Regions from separate parts of the Acidovorax sp. SRI_002 genome, predicted to be linked through region 1. Evidence: predicted binding sites of a transcription regulator. Region 1 holds the regulator's gene; each other region holds the start of a gene.
The links. Region 1 encodes FNR, which switches genes on or off when oxygen is low (the NO sensors DNR and NnrR bind a similar motif). Its sites were predicted from a motif close to TTGATNNNNATCAA; they were not measured.
Positions count from the first base shown of each region.

Region 2: AC2YJX_RS09105 (ribonucleoside triphosphate reductase) is a predicted target of FNR. The motif match lies at 1,676-1,689, and genes of this name have one in related genera.
Region 3: AC2YJX_RS20605 (universal stress protein) is a predicted target of FNR. The motif match lies at 2,679-2,692, and genes of this name have one in related genera.

Region 1 covers NZ_JBYCZW010000005.1:121,659-125,827, forward strand. The annotation lists gene hemN (oxygen-independent coproporphyrinogen III oxidase) at 1-1,089, opposite strand, end outside; gene fnr (fumarate/nitrate reduction transcriptional regulator Fnr) at 1,277-1,999, shown strand; gene AC2YJX_RS14650 (hypothetical protein) at 2,067-2,360, opposite strand; gene AC2YJX_RS14655 (FixH family protein) at 2,412-2,693, opposite strand; gene ccoG (cytochrome c oxidase accessory protein CcoG) at 2,767-4,169, opposite strand, start outside.
Region 2 covers NZ_JBYCZW010000003.1:209,282-213,450, forward strand. The annotation lists gene AC2YJX_RS09105 (ribonucleoside triphosphate reductase) at 1-1,598, opposite strand, end outside; gene AC2YJX_RS09110 (hemerythrin domain-containing protein) at 1,817-2,245, opposite strand; gene AC2YJX_RS09115 (nitric-oxide reductase large subunit) at 2,317-4,169, opposite strand, start outside.
Region 3 covers NZ_JBYCZW010000007.1:289,845-294,013, reverse strand. The annotation lists gene bktB (beta-ketothiolase BktB) at 1-804, shown strand, start outside; gene AC2YJX_RS20610 (tripartite tricarboxylate transporter substrate binding protein) at 981-1,964, shown strand; gene AC2YJX_RS20605 (universal stress protein) at 2,155-2,592, opposite strand; gene AC2YJX_RS20600 (2OG-Fe dioxygenase family protein) at 2,730-3,506, opposite strand; gene AC2YJX_RS20595 (hypothetical protein) at 3,684-4,169, opposite strand, start outside.

The sequences.
Region 1 (4,169 bases):
CCCACGAACGACGGGCAGGCGCCCCTGGTTCAGAAAATCGTAATACTCATCCAGGGTCTTGGCATTTTGGCTGTAGGTGGCTCCGACACGGCCAATCGCAGACACACCCAGGCCGATCAGGTCGCAATCAGGTTGCGTACTGTAGCCCTGGAAGTTGCGGTGCAGACGCCCCTGGCGCTTGGCGACTGCCAATGCATCCTCAGGCAATGCAAAGTGGTCCATGCCCACATACACGTACCCAGCATCCATGAAGGCGTCCAGCGAACGGGAGAGCATCGACACCTTGCCTGCAGCCGCTGGCAACTCGGCCGAAACAATACGGCGCTGAGGCTTGAAACGTTCTGGCAGATGGGCATACGCGTACAACGCGATACGGTCAGGCCGCAGCTGCGTAACCTGGGCCAGCGTGCGGTCAAACGACTCTGGCGTCTGCCGAGGCAGGCCGTAGATCAAATCCACATTGATGGATTCAAAACCCAGCGAACGTGCGGACTCCACCAGCGAAAACACCTGCTCGGCAGGCTGTATGCGGTGAACAGCCTTTTGAACCTCGGGATCGAAATCCTGCACCCCAAAGCTCAGTCGGTTGAACCCCAGTTCCGCCAGCACTGCAAGGCGGTCCGCATTGACGGTGCGAGGGTCCACCTCAATCGAATACTCCCCGCCCGGCGCCAACGAAAAGCTGCGTTTGAGCATGCCCATCAGCTCCCGCAAGCCCTCGTCCGATAAAAAAGTGGGCGTGCCACCACCCAGGTGAAGCTGGCTCACCACCTGCCCCGTGCCGCAGTGTGCTGTGTGCAAGTCAATCTCGCGGCTCAAATACCGCAAGTACACCTCTGCCCGATCATGGTGTTTGGTGATGATCTTGTTGCATGCGCAGTAGTAACACAGGGACTCGCAAAAGGGGATGTGCACGTACAAAGACAGCGGCAAGGCCTTCGTCATGGAGCCCAGCCTGCGCTGCTCCAAGGCAAGCGCGTAGTCGTCCTGCCCAAAGGCCTCGACGAAACGGTCAGCTGTTGGGTAAGAGGTATAACGGGGCCCTGGCACGTCGAAACGGCGCAGCAGCTCGGGCGAAACAGCGGTCATGGGCAAATTCCTTGCGTACACTTCGACTGTGCCGTAAGCTGCACTCCACGTCCTTGACCTGCATCAAGTGATGGGCCGGGACGAACAGCGACAATTTGATGCACATCAGTCGCCCACCCGCACCCAAAGGCCCAGCCTGTTAGGCATATGGGGCGATATGCTCAAACCTTACCCAGCCTCTGTGCCTATGAACCCGCTCACCATCAAAGTCGCCTGCTCCAACTGCAACCTGCGCGAGCTGTGCATGCCGGTGGGGCTGAGCGAGGAACAGCTGCAACGCATTGACGAGGTCGTTGCCGTTCGCCGCAAGATCAAACGCGGTGGAACCCTTTTCCGCAACGGCGAATCCTTCACCTCGCTCTATGCCATTCGAACCGGCTTCTTCAAAACATGTGTAGCCACCGAAGACGGGCGTGACCAGGTCACGGGTTTTCAGATGGCAGGCGAGATCATCGGCCTTGATGGCATCGTGAATGACCACCACACCTGCGATGCGGTGGCCCTGGAAGACGCGGAAGTCTGCGTCATGCCGTTTGACCGCATCGAAGAACTGTCCCGCGAAGTCACCGCATTGCAGCACCATGTGCACAAGATCATGAGCCGCGAGATTGTCCGCGAGCATGGCGTGATGCTGCTCCTGGGCAGCATGCGCGCTGAGGAGCGCCTGGCCGCGTTCCTGCTCAACCTGGTTCAGCGCCTGCACGCCCGGGGGTTCTCGCAGTCCGAGCTCGTGCTGCGCATGACCCGCGAAGAGATCGGTAGCTACCTGGGCCTCAAGCTCGAAACCGTGAGCCGCACCTTCTCCAAGTTCGTGGAAGAAGGCATTGTCGAGGTCAAGCAGCGCCATGTGCGCATCCTGGAGACCGAGGCCCTCAAGCGCATCGTGAACAACCAGCAAGCCTGCCACTGAACCTGCTGTCGTCTGCCATCCTGGCAGTCCTTACCACATTACCTTTGCCAATAGGTGGCACTACCGCTCAAGGGCACGATGATGTCTTGCGGCAGTCATCGGGACGCTCGCCTTCGGGAACCGGGCAACGGTTAAGTTCAAACGGTGACATGGCCAGCAGCGTGGTCAACGCGCTGGATGCCATCGTGATCATCCAGAACGCAAAAAAGGCCAGCGTGTACACGCCCTGCCGTGACAATGCCAACGGCTGCCCAAACCAGTGCAGGTCTTGCGGATCCACCATCGCAAAAACCAGCATTTCCATCACACCGGCCATCAAAAAGGCCGGCCAGGCAATCCACATCACGCGTTGCATCCACATTGGTTTGTCTCCTGGTAAGGCCGTGCAGGCATGCTGCCCGGCCAGGTGGGTTCAGCGCGGCTGGTCCTGGACCGGGGTGGCAGCGTGGTTGCGGCCCTTCATGGCTGGCAACAGGCTTTTTTCTGGGGTGGCCAGTGTCTTGTTGATCTCGATGCCCTGGCGGTAATAATCTTCCGCGACCACAGGGTCGGGGCGCGATATCGCGAGCCACAGGGTCACAAACCCTGCAATGATCACGATCACGGGACCGGCGATGATCAGCCACACATGGCCAAACCTCCACCAGGGTGCAGCGGCAGAAGGGGCAGTGCCGAGGGCGGAACTGGATGGCATGGTGCTTACTCCTCAAAAATTATCTTGCTCAAAGCAAGACCCGCGAAGGTCTTGCACCCGGGCGCGCGCTGCGTTATCGCGGCACCAGAAACACGGATTTCTCGCTCACATGGGCGTCCGCGCCCAAGGCCTGCACATCGAACTGCACGGCATGTGATCCTGAAGGGGCTGATCCATAGGGTATCTGCAGACGGACGGCCACCCACCGGGACTCCGCCGCACCGATGTCCACCTCGGCATCAGAAGCGACTTCCAGCCCTTCAAGGCCACGCACACTGATGCGATAGCGCTGGGGGCCTTCAGTGGCGTTCATGATCTGCAGGCGGTAGATGTTCTCCAGCTTTCCACCCGCCACGATGCGCGACAGCGCCGCCCGATCACGCACCACATCCACCTTCAAAGGCGTGCGTGTGACAAGGCTGGCCATCATGCCTACGCACAGGGCCACCAGAACCGCGCTGTATATCAGCACTCGTGGCCGCAGCACACGGCGCAGGATCTGCGACTGACTCCACCGTTTGGCCACGCCATTCTGCGTAGAAAACCGGATGAGCCCGCGCGGATACTGCATCTTGTCCATCACGGTATTGCAGGCGTCCACGCACAGGCCACAGCCGATGCATTCGTACTGCAAGCCCTTGCGAATGTCGATGCCCACAGGGCACACCTGCACACACAGCGAGCAGTCAATGCAATCGCCCAACCCCTGGGCCTTGTAGTCGATGTTCTTCTTGCGCGGCCCACGCTGCTCACCGCGTTCTGGGTCGTAGGTAACGATCAGCGTGTCCTTGTCGAACATGGCGCTCTGAAAGCGCGCATAGGGACACATGTATTTGCACACCTGTTCGCGCATATAGCCGGCATTGCCATAGGTGGCAAAGCCATAGAACAGTACCCAGAAAATCTGCCAGCCACCCTGCACCGCCAGCAGCTCTGCCCCGAGTTCGCGGATGGGCACGAAATAGCCCACGAACGTGAACCCCGTCCACAACGCCACGGCAATCCAGATGACCTGCTTAAAAAACTTCTTGCGAACCTTCTCGAAGGTCCAGGGCCCATTGTCCAGCCGAAGCCGTGCACTGCGATCACCTTCGATCTTGTGCTCGATCCACATGAACATTTCGGTGTAGACCGTTTGCGGGCACGCAAATCCACACCAAAGCCGCCCCGCCACCGCCGTAAACAGGAACAGCGACAACGCCGAGATAATGAGCAGGCCCGTGAGATAGATGAAATCCTGGGGGTACAGAACCAGGCCGAAGATGTAGAACCGCCGAGCCCCCAGGTCAAACAGCACCATCTGGCGCTGCCCCCATTCAAACCACGGCAGCCCGTAGAAAACGATCTGCGTGAGAAACACCATACCCCAGCGCCAACGCGCGAAGAGGCCACTGATGGAACGCGGGTAGATCTTCTTTTGCGCTTCGTACAGGGAAACAATCTCGCCCTGCGATGAGGCATCGGACGCAACCGGCG
Region 2 (4,169 bases), on a different contig from region 1:
TAGAGGTGGCCGGTTTCTTCCTGGAAGGCGGTCATGCGCTCGCGCACGTGGTCGAGCAGGCGCACGGCAAACGCATGGCCCCATTCGCTGGTGATGTCGTGCTGGTCTGCCGTGAAGTTGCGCACCATCTCGTTGATGCCGTTCACGCCCAGCGTGGAAAAGTGGTTGCGCAAAGTGCCGAGATACCGCTTGGTGTAGGGAAACAGGCCCTGGTCCATCAGCCGCTGGATGAGCTTGCGTTTGGTCTCCAGGCTTTGTTTGCCCAGCTCCAGGAGGCGGTCCAGCGCGGCAAACAGACCGGCTTCATCGCCCGCATGCAAGTACCCCAGCCGCGCGCAGTTGATGGTGACCACGCCCAGGCTGCCCGTCTGCTCGGCGCTGCCAAAGAGGCCATTGCCGCGCTTGAGCAGCTCGCGCAAATCCAGCTGCAGGCGGCAGCACATGGAGCGCACCATGTTCGGCTCCAGTTCGGAGTTGATGAAGTTCTGGAAGTACGGCAGGCCGTACCTGGCCGTCATCTCGAACAGCAGCTGCGCGTTCTCGCTCTCCCAGGGGAAATCCTTGGTGATGTTGTACGTGGGGATGGGGAAGGTGAAGACCCGGCCCTTGGCGTCACCAGTCGTCATCACGTCGATGTAGGCGCGGTTGATGAGATCCATCTCGGCCTGCAGGTCGCCGTACGCAAAGGGCATCTCCTGCCCGGCGATCACGGGCACCTGCTCGCGCAGGTCCTCGGGGCAGGTCCAGTCGAAGGTGAGGTTGGTGAACGGCGTCTGCGTGCCCCAGCGCGAGGGCACGTTGAGGTTGTAGACCAGCTCCTGGATGCACTGGCGCACAGCGGCGTAATCCATGGCATCGATGCGCACGAAAGGCGCCATGTAGGTGTCGAACGACGAGAACGCCTGCGCGCCCGCCCACTCGTTCTGCAGCGTGCCCAGAAAATTCACGATCTGCCCCACGGCCGAACTCATGTGCTTGGGCGGCCCCGCCTCCACCTTGCCCGGCACGCCGTTGAGCCCCTCGTGCAGCAGCGTGCGCAGCGACCAGCCCGCGCAGTAGCCGCTGAGCATGTCGAGGTCGTGGATGTGGAGGTCGCCGCTCCTGTGCGCCTCGCCGATCTCGGGCGTGTAGACGTGCGACAGCCAGTAGTTGGCCGTGACTTTGCCCGCCACGTTCAGGATCAGCCCGCCCAGCGAGTAGCCCTGGTTGGCGTTGGCGTTCACGCGCCAGTCGGCGCGCGTGAGGTATTCGTTGATGGAGCTTTCCACATCGACCAGCGTCTGCCGGTCGGCCCGCAGCGTGGCGTGCTGTTCGCGGTAGACGATGTAGGCGCGTGCGGTGGCCAGGTGGTTGGCGGCGATCAGCGCCTGCTCGGCCACGTCCTGGATCTGCTCGATGGTGGGGGCCTCGCCCTGGAAGCGGTGGATGAGCACCTTGGTGACCTGGGCGGTGAGCAATGCCGCTTCGTCGGCGCCGTATTCACCCGAGGCCTGCCCGGCGCTGGCCAGCGCGGCGCGGATGCGTTCGGCATCAAACGGAACGCGCTGGCCGCTGCGCAAAACGACTTCGCGGGGCAAGGTGGCAAGGGTGGACGCCATGGGTTCGACCAATCTGTGGAACGGGTTAAAAACACTACATATGGTGTCCACGATACCCATCAAACACTATAGGTAGTTTGATTCAACACAATCGAGGCGGTAAGCAGGGGTAAAAAAACGCCGGCACAGAGGCCGGCGGAAAGGAAGGTGCCGTCAGGCCCTACCGATGGATCAGAGGTGCATGCGCAGGCACGCAGTGGGGTGCAGGAGGATGCTGCTCAATGGCAGGCGGTGGCTTCTTCCTCCTCGATGCGCGGATAGAAGTCATGGTCCTCGCGCTGCATGCGCTCGAACACACGGCGCAGCACCACGTTGGCCTCGTTGCGAAAGCCCTGGGCATCGCGGCGCACGCCCTCGGCGGTGTTCCAGCGGCGCGCAAACGCATCGTAGGCGCTGGCGATCGATGCCATCTCGCTTTGGTACTGGCGGCCCAGGCGCGCCAGTTCGGCGTTGCCGCCGCGCTGCAGTGCAGGGTACAGCACCTGGTCTTCCACGGCCAGGTGCAGCTTGATGGTGCCGCTCATCGCCACGATGCCCTGCGCGATGGCGCTGGCATTGGCCTCTACGCCCGCCTGGGCCAGGGCGCGCAAGGTGGCGATGCTGCGCAGGATGTCGGTGTGCTGGTGTTTGAATTTGTCGAGGTTCATGGTCAGTCCTTGTGGGCAAACGGTGTGTGAGCGCGGTGGCCGCTTGTGGCAGCCGCCGCGCACAGTGCATTTCAGCGACGGGCCTGTGCCAGGTAGGGGCCCGTTTGCGCCGGTGCGCGCGAGCCGAACAGCCCGCTCACCACCTGCCAGGCCATGGCCAGCGCGCCGACGATGAAGACCACGTCGCCAAAGGTGCGCACCCAGCGCAGGGTCTGCATGAAGGGCTGCTGCATGAAGGCTTCGCCCCGGGCGTACCACAGGCCTTCGCTCACGCTGGCGTGGAACTGGAACAGTCCGATGGGCAGCAGGCTGGTGGCAATCATCAGCACCAGGCCCGCGTTGAGCCACCAGAAGCCCGTCTTCATGAGCCGCTCGCTGAACACCAATTGCGGGCGGATGTAGCGCAGCACCAGCAGCGTGAAGCCCAGGGCCAGGAAGCCATACACCCCGAACAGCGCAGCGTGGGCATGCACCGGCGTGGTGTTGAGGCCCTGCAGGTAATACAGCGCAATCGGCGGGTTGATCATGAAGCCGAAGACGCCCGCGCCCAGCATGTTCCAGAAGGCCACGGCCACGAAGCACATGAGGGGCCACTTGAGGTTGGCCATCCACTTCGCGCGGTGCTGCAGGCGCCAGTGTTCCCAGGCCTCGTGGCCCAGCACCACCAGGGGCACTACTTCCAGCGCGCTGAACGATGCGCCCACCGCCATCACCGGCGTGGTGGTGCCCGCAAAGTACAGGTGGTGGAAGGTGCCGGGCACGCCGCCCAGCATGAACAGCGAGGCCGAGGCCAGGCTGGCGGCCGTGGCCATGCGTGGCGACACGAGGCCGAGCGTCGAGAAGATGAAGGCCAGCGCCGTGGTGGCGAACACTTCAAAGAAGCCCTCGACCCACAGGTGCACCACCCACCAGCGCCAGTACTCCATCACCGACAGGTGGGTACGCTCGCCGTAGAAGAAGCCCGCGCCGTAGAACAGGCCGATGGCCACCACCGACGCCGTCAGCAGCGCCAGCAGGTTCTTGTCGCCGCCGGGGGTGCGCAGCGCCGGAACGATGCCGCGCAGCATGAGCACCAGCCAGAAGGCGATGCCGGTGAACTTGCCGATCTGCCATAGGCGGCCCAGGTCCACGTATTCATAGCCCTGGTGGCCCAGCCAGAAGTTCCATTCGGGCGGCATGATCTGTGCGATGGCCAGGTAGTTGCCGACGAACGAGCCCACCACCACCACGACCAGTGCCCAGAACAGGATGTCCACACCGAGCTTCTGCCAGGCCGGGTCCTTGCCACCGTTGATCAGCGGCGCGAGGAACAGGCCGGCAGCCAGGAAGCCCGTGGCGATCCAGAACAGCGCGCTCTGGATGTGCCAGGTGCGCACCAGCGAATAGGGGAACCACTGCGACACGTTGATGCCGTAGAACTGCTGGCCTTCCACCGTGTAGTGGGCCGTGAAGCCGCCCAGCAGCACCTGGAAGCTGAACAGCACCACGATGAGGAACAGGTATTTGCCCAGCCCGCGCTGCGAGGGCGTGAGCGGCACGCGCGAGAGCGGGTCGTGCTGGGGTGGCGTGGGTTCCACCTCGTCGTGCTTGCGCAGGAAGGACCAGCCCCACACGAGGAAGCCCACGCCCGCCATCATCACGACCACGCTCATCACCGACCAGACCATGTTCTCGGCCGTGGGCTTGTTGCCGATCAGCGGCTCGTGGGGCCAGTTGTTGGTGTAGGTGGCCGTGGTCCCTGGGCGCTCGGTGGCGGCGGCCCAGGCCGTCCAGAAGAAGAAACCCGTCATCTGCGCGCGCCGCTCGGCGCTGGGCAGGGTGTTCTCCTTCATGGCGAAGTGCTCGCGGGTCTTGTGCAGCGCGGGCACGTCGCTGAAAAGCTGGTCGTAGTACAGCGCGGTCATCGCGATCGCGTCGGCCCGCA
Region 3 (4,169 bases), on a different contig from region 1:
CTGAACATGCGCTGGGGCGCCCGCATGGGCGACACCAAGATGGTGGACATGATGATCGGCGCTCTGCACGACCCCTTCCACAACATCCACATGGGTGTGACGGCCGAGAACATTGCCGCCAAATGGGGCATCACGCGTGAAGACCAGGACAAGCTGGCGGTGGAAAGCCACAACCGCGCCGAACGCGCCACGCAAAACGGCGTGTTCAAAGACCAGATCGTCCCCGTCACGCTCAAGAGCAAAAAGGGCGACGTGTTGTACGCCACCGACGAACACTTCCGCCCCGGCGCCACGATGGACGACCTGGCCAAGCTCAAGCCCGTGTTCATCAAGGAAAACGGCACGGTGACCGCCGGCAACGCCTCGGGTATCAACGACGCCGCCGCCGCCGTGGTGCTGATGGAAGCCGGTGCTGCCAAGGCCCGTGGCGCCAAGCCCCTGGCACGCCTGGTGGCCTACGCCCACGCAGGTGTAGACCCCAAGTACATGGGCATCGGCCCCGTGCCAGCCACGCAGCTGGCACTGAAAAAGGCGGGCCTCACCGTCAACGACCTGGACGTGATCGAAGCCAACGAAGCCTTTGCCGCCCAGGCCTGCGCAGTGACCAAGGACCTGGGCCTGGACCCTGCCAAGGTCAACCCCAATGGCTCGGGTATTTCGCTGGGCCACCCTATTGGCGCCACCGGCGCGCTCATCACCGTGAAGGCCATCCACGAGCTGCAACGCATCCAGGGCCGCTATGCGCTGGTGACGATGTGCATCGGCGGTGGTCAGGGCATTGCAGCGATTTTTGAACGCATCTGACCTCCCTGCGGGTGGGAACACTGCCATCGCCACCCGCGATGCTGCCACCCGCCATTGGCAAGGCGGGCGCCTCCGGTCATCAGCGATCATTGGCGCCCGCTGACCCAGATCAGCCAGGTGGCGTGTGCCCAGCCACCGCCTGCACATTCCATGAACCGACGGAGACAAACCACACCATGATTCGCACCCTGCTTTCCTTCACCGCGATCGCTTTTGCCGTGGGCACCACCGCGCACGCCCAGGCACCCGCACCGGCTGCGGCCTACCCCACCAAGCCCATCCGCCTGATCGTGCCCTTCCCGCCCGGCGGCGGCACCGACATCCTCTCGCGCCTGGTGGCCACCAAGCTCACCGAAAGCGCCAAGTGGACGGTGGTGGCCGACAACAAGGCCGGCGCGGGCGGCACCATCGGCATTGGCGAAGCTGTCAAGGCCGCGCCCACGGGCTATGACCTGGTGATGGGCCAGAAGGACAACCTCGTGATCGGCCCCTGGCTGTACAAAAACCTGCCCTGGGACCCCACCAAGGACCTGACCGCCATCGCCCACGTGGCCTACACGCCCGTGGTCATCGCCACCAGCGTCAACTCCAAGTACAAAACCCTGGCCGACGTGGTGGCCGCCGCCAAGGCCTCGCCCGGCACCATCACCTATGGCTCGCCCGGCAACGGCACGTCCATCCACCTGGCGGGTGACCTGTTCGAGAAGGCCGCAGGCGTCAAGCTGAGCCACATCCCGTACAAAGGATCGAACCCCGCGTTGATGGATGCGCTGGCGGGCAACGTGGACCTGCTGGTCTCGTCCCTGCCCTCGGCCATGGGCCAGATCAAGGCAGGCAAGCTGCGTCCGCTGGCCGTCACGTCGGCCAAGCGCAGCTCGTCGCTGCCCGAAGTGCCCACCGTGGCCGAGTCGGGCTTCAAGGACTTTGATGTGAGCACCTGGTACGGCGTGTTTGCCCCAGCCGGTACACCCGCCGCCGTGGTGACCACCGTGAACGCTGAAATCAACAAGCTGCTGGCCACGCCCGACATGAAGGCCGCCATCCAGGCCCAGGGCGCCGAGCCCGAAGCCATGTCGCCCGCACAGTTTGGCACCCTGCTCAAGACCGACTACGCCAAGTGGAAGGGCATCGTGGAAGCCTCCGGCGCAAAGATTGAGTGACCCCCTGAGGCGTTTCGCGCCTTCCCCCTGAAGGGGGACGCACCCGGTGGCCTGGCGGAGCCAGATCCACGGGTGCACTGGTACGGGGCGTGCCTGTTCCACGAGCTGTGGAATGCGCGGATGCACGGCGTCATCGAGAACTGAAATGAAGAACGGCTCCTTTCGGAGCCGTTCTTCATAGGAGTGGCGCTCAGTCCCTCACGACCAGAACCGGGATGTGCACCACACCCAGCACGCGCTGCGTGACGCTGCCCAGCACCAGCTTTTCAAGGCCTCGGCGGCCGTGTGAACCCATCACGATGAGGTCGGCGCCCGTGCTCTCCAGCGCGCGCAGGATGCCGTCGTGCACGGCATGGCCCTCGCCCACCACGGTGGTCACAGCCACACCGGCTTCGGCCATGGCTTTGCGCGTGGCTTCCAGGGCCGCGTTGGCTTCGGAGGTAGCGGCATTGATGTACTGCGCCTGGCCATACGCAAAATCGGCCCCCACGCCGGTGAAGGGATAGGGGTCTACCACGTAGACCGCCGTCACGGCGCTGCCAAAGGTCTTGGCCAGCCCGGCCGCCTTGGACACGGCCAGCATCGAGGTGTTGGAACCATCGACTGGAACCAGAATGTGCTTGAACATGGTGCTTCTCCTTGGGTTGATGGGTGAGTCAAGCTTGTGGCCCGACTTCTTGAACCAGAGTGTGAACCGTCACCATACCCCGCATCTTGATTCGCATCAAATCGGCTGCACACATGCGCTGCTGCAGGCGCTTGTGTTCAGGCTGCCGGGGTCTGCCCCACCACGTCCGCCCCCTGAAAGTTGCCGCGGCGGCAGGTGACCACCAGGGTGTCGCGGTACCCTCCTTCGGCCAACGGCTGAATGGGGGTGGACTCGTGGATCATGCGAGCATCGTCCAGCAGCAGCAAAGACCACGACTCGGTCAGCGTAAAGCGCTGGCCGCTCGGGCCTGCGGCCTCGAACACGCGCGTCTCGCCGCCCTTGACGCCCTCGCGCCCCACCAGGAAGACGGCCACAAGGTCCACGCCATCGCGGTGCGCCCCCTCGGGCGTGGGCCGGCCAATGCCGTCGGTGGTGTCGATGCGGAACTGGTGCGCCTCGATGAACCAGGGCACGGGCGCCTCGGACGGAGCAAACACGGCATCGGACACCCCAGCCAGCGCAGCCAGCAGCTGCTGCCACACCGGCTGGGCCACGGTGGCAGCCTCCATGGGCGCAAACCAGCGCTCCATGCCGCCATGCAGCGCGTTGTATTCCACAGGTTGCCAGTGCGCCCGGTGCGGTGCCTGCTGCAGTTGCCCGCCCTGCACCACAAAACACGCATGGCGGCGGCGCCGGTAGCGGCCACCGTCCTTCAGAAAATCATCGGGCGGCAACGCCGCCCAGTCGCCATTCAGGGCCATCAGCGACGAAAGATCGCAGCCCACCCAGCGGGCCACATCGGCAGGCGACAGAACGGCGTAGCCCGCCTGGCGAAGCTGGCTCGCCACATCGGAGGGAGCCGTGAACGGAGGAGAAAAAGTGACTTGGGCCATAGAAGCCCGAGCTTAACCGCTGGCGCCGCAGGTCTTCTGCGGTGGCTCAAGCAAGGTGCGGCAGGGCCTGCCACCTGCGTGGCATCCCGCAGCACTGCAATCGGCCTTCCCCCTCAGTCGTTAGCCGCTCGCCGCTCGCCATTAGCCGTTAGCCGTTAGCCGTTAGCCGTTAGCCTATCAATCGCGGTTGCCGTGGCCCTTGCCGTTGCCATGGCCGCGCCCCCGGTCATGGTCACGGTCGTGCTTGCCACCGTGGCGGTGGTCGTCGTCCCAGCGGCGGTCATCGCGGCCGTGGGCACGGGGTGGAGGGCCACGGCGTGGTGGTGGCTCCTGCACAAAATACACCGGTTGGTTGCAGGCGTTGTAGCGGCCACAGTGTTTGCCCCAGTTCTTGGCATGGCCGGGCGGCACATACAGGTAGATGGGTGCCCGTGGCACCACCACTGCCGGGCGGTGGATGATGACCGGCTCGGCGTAGATCAGCGGCGGTGGTGGCGCATTGCCGATGTTGATGCGGCCGTACACGCCGGGCGCCAGTTCGCCGCCCACGGTGGCGTTGACATAGGCCTGCGCGTGGGCGCCGCCAGCGGCTGCCAGCAGCAGCGCGGCCATCGCGCCAGACAGGAGAAGACGGAGTGAGTGCATCGTGGTCATGGTGGTGTT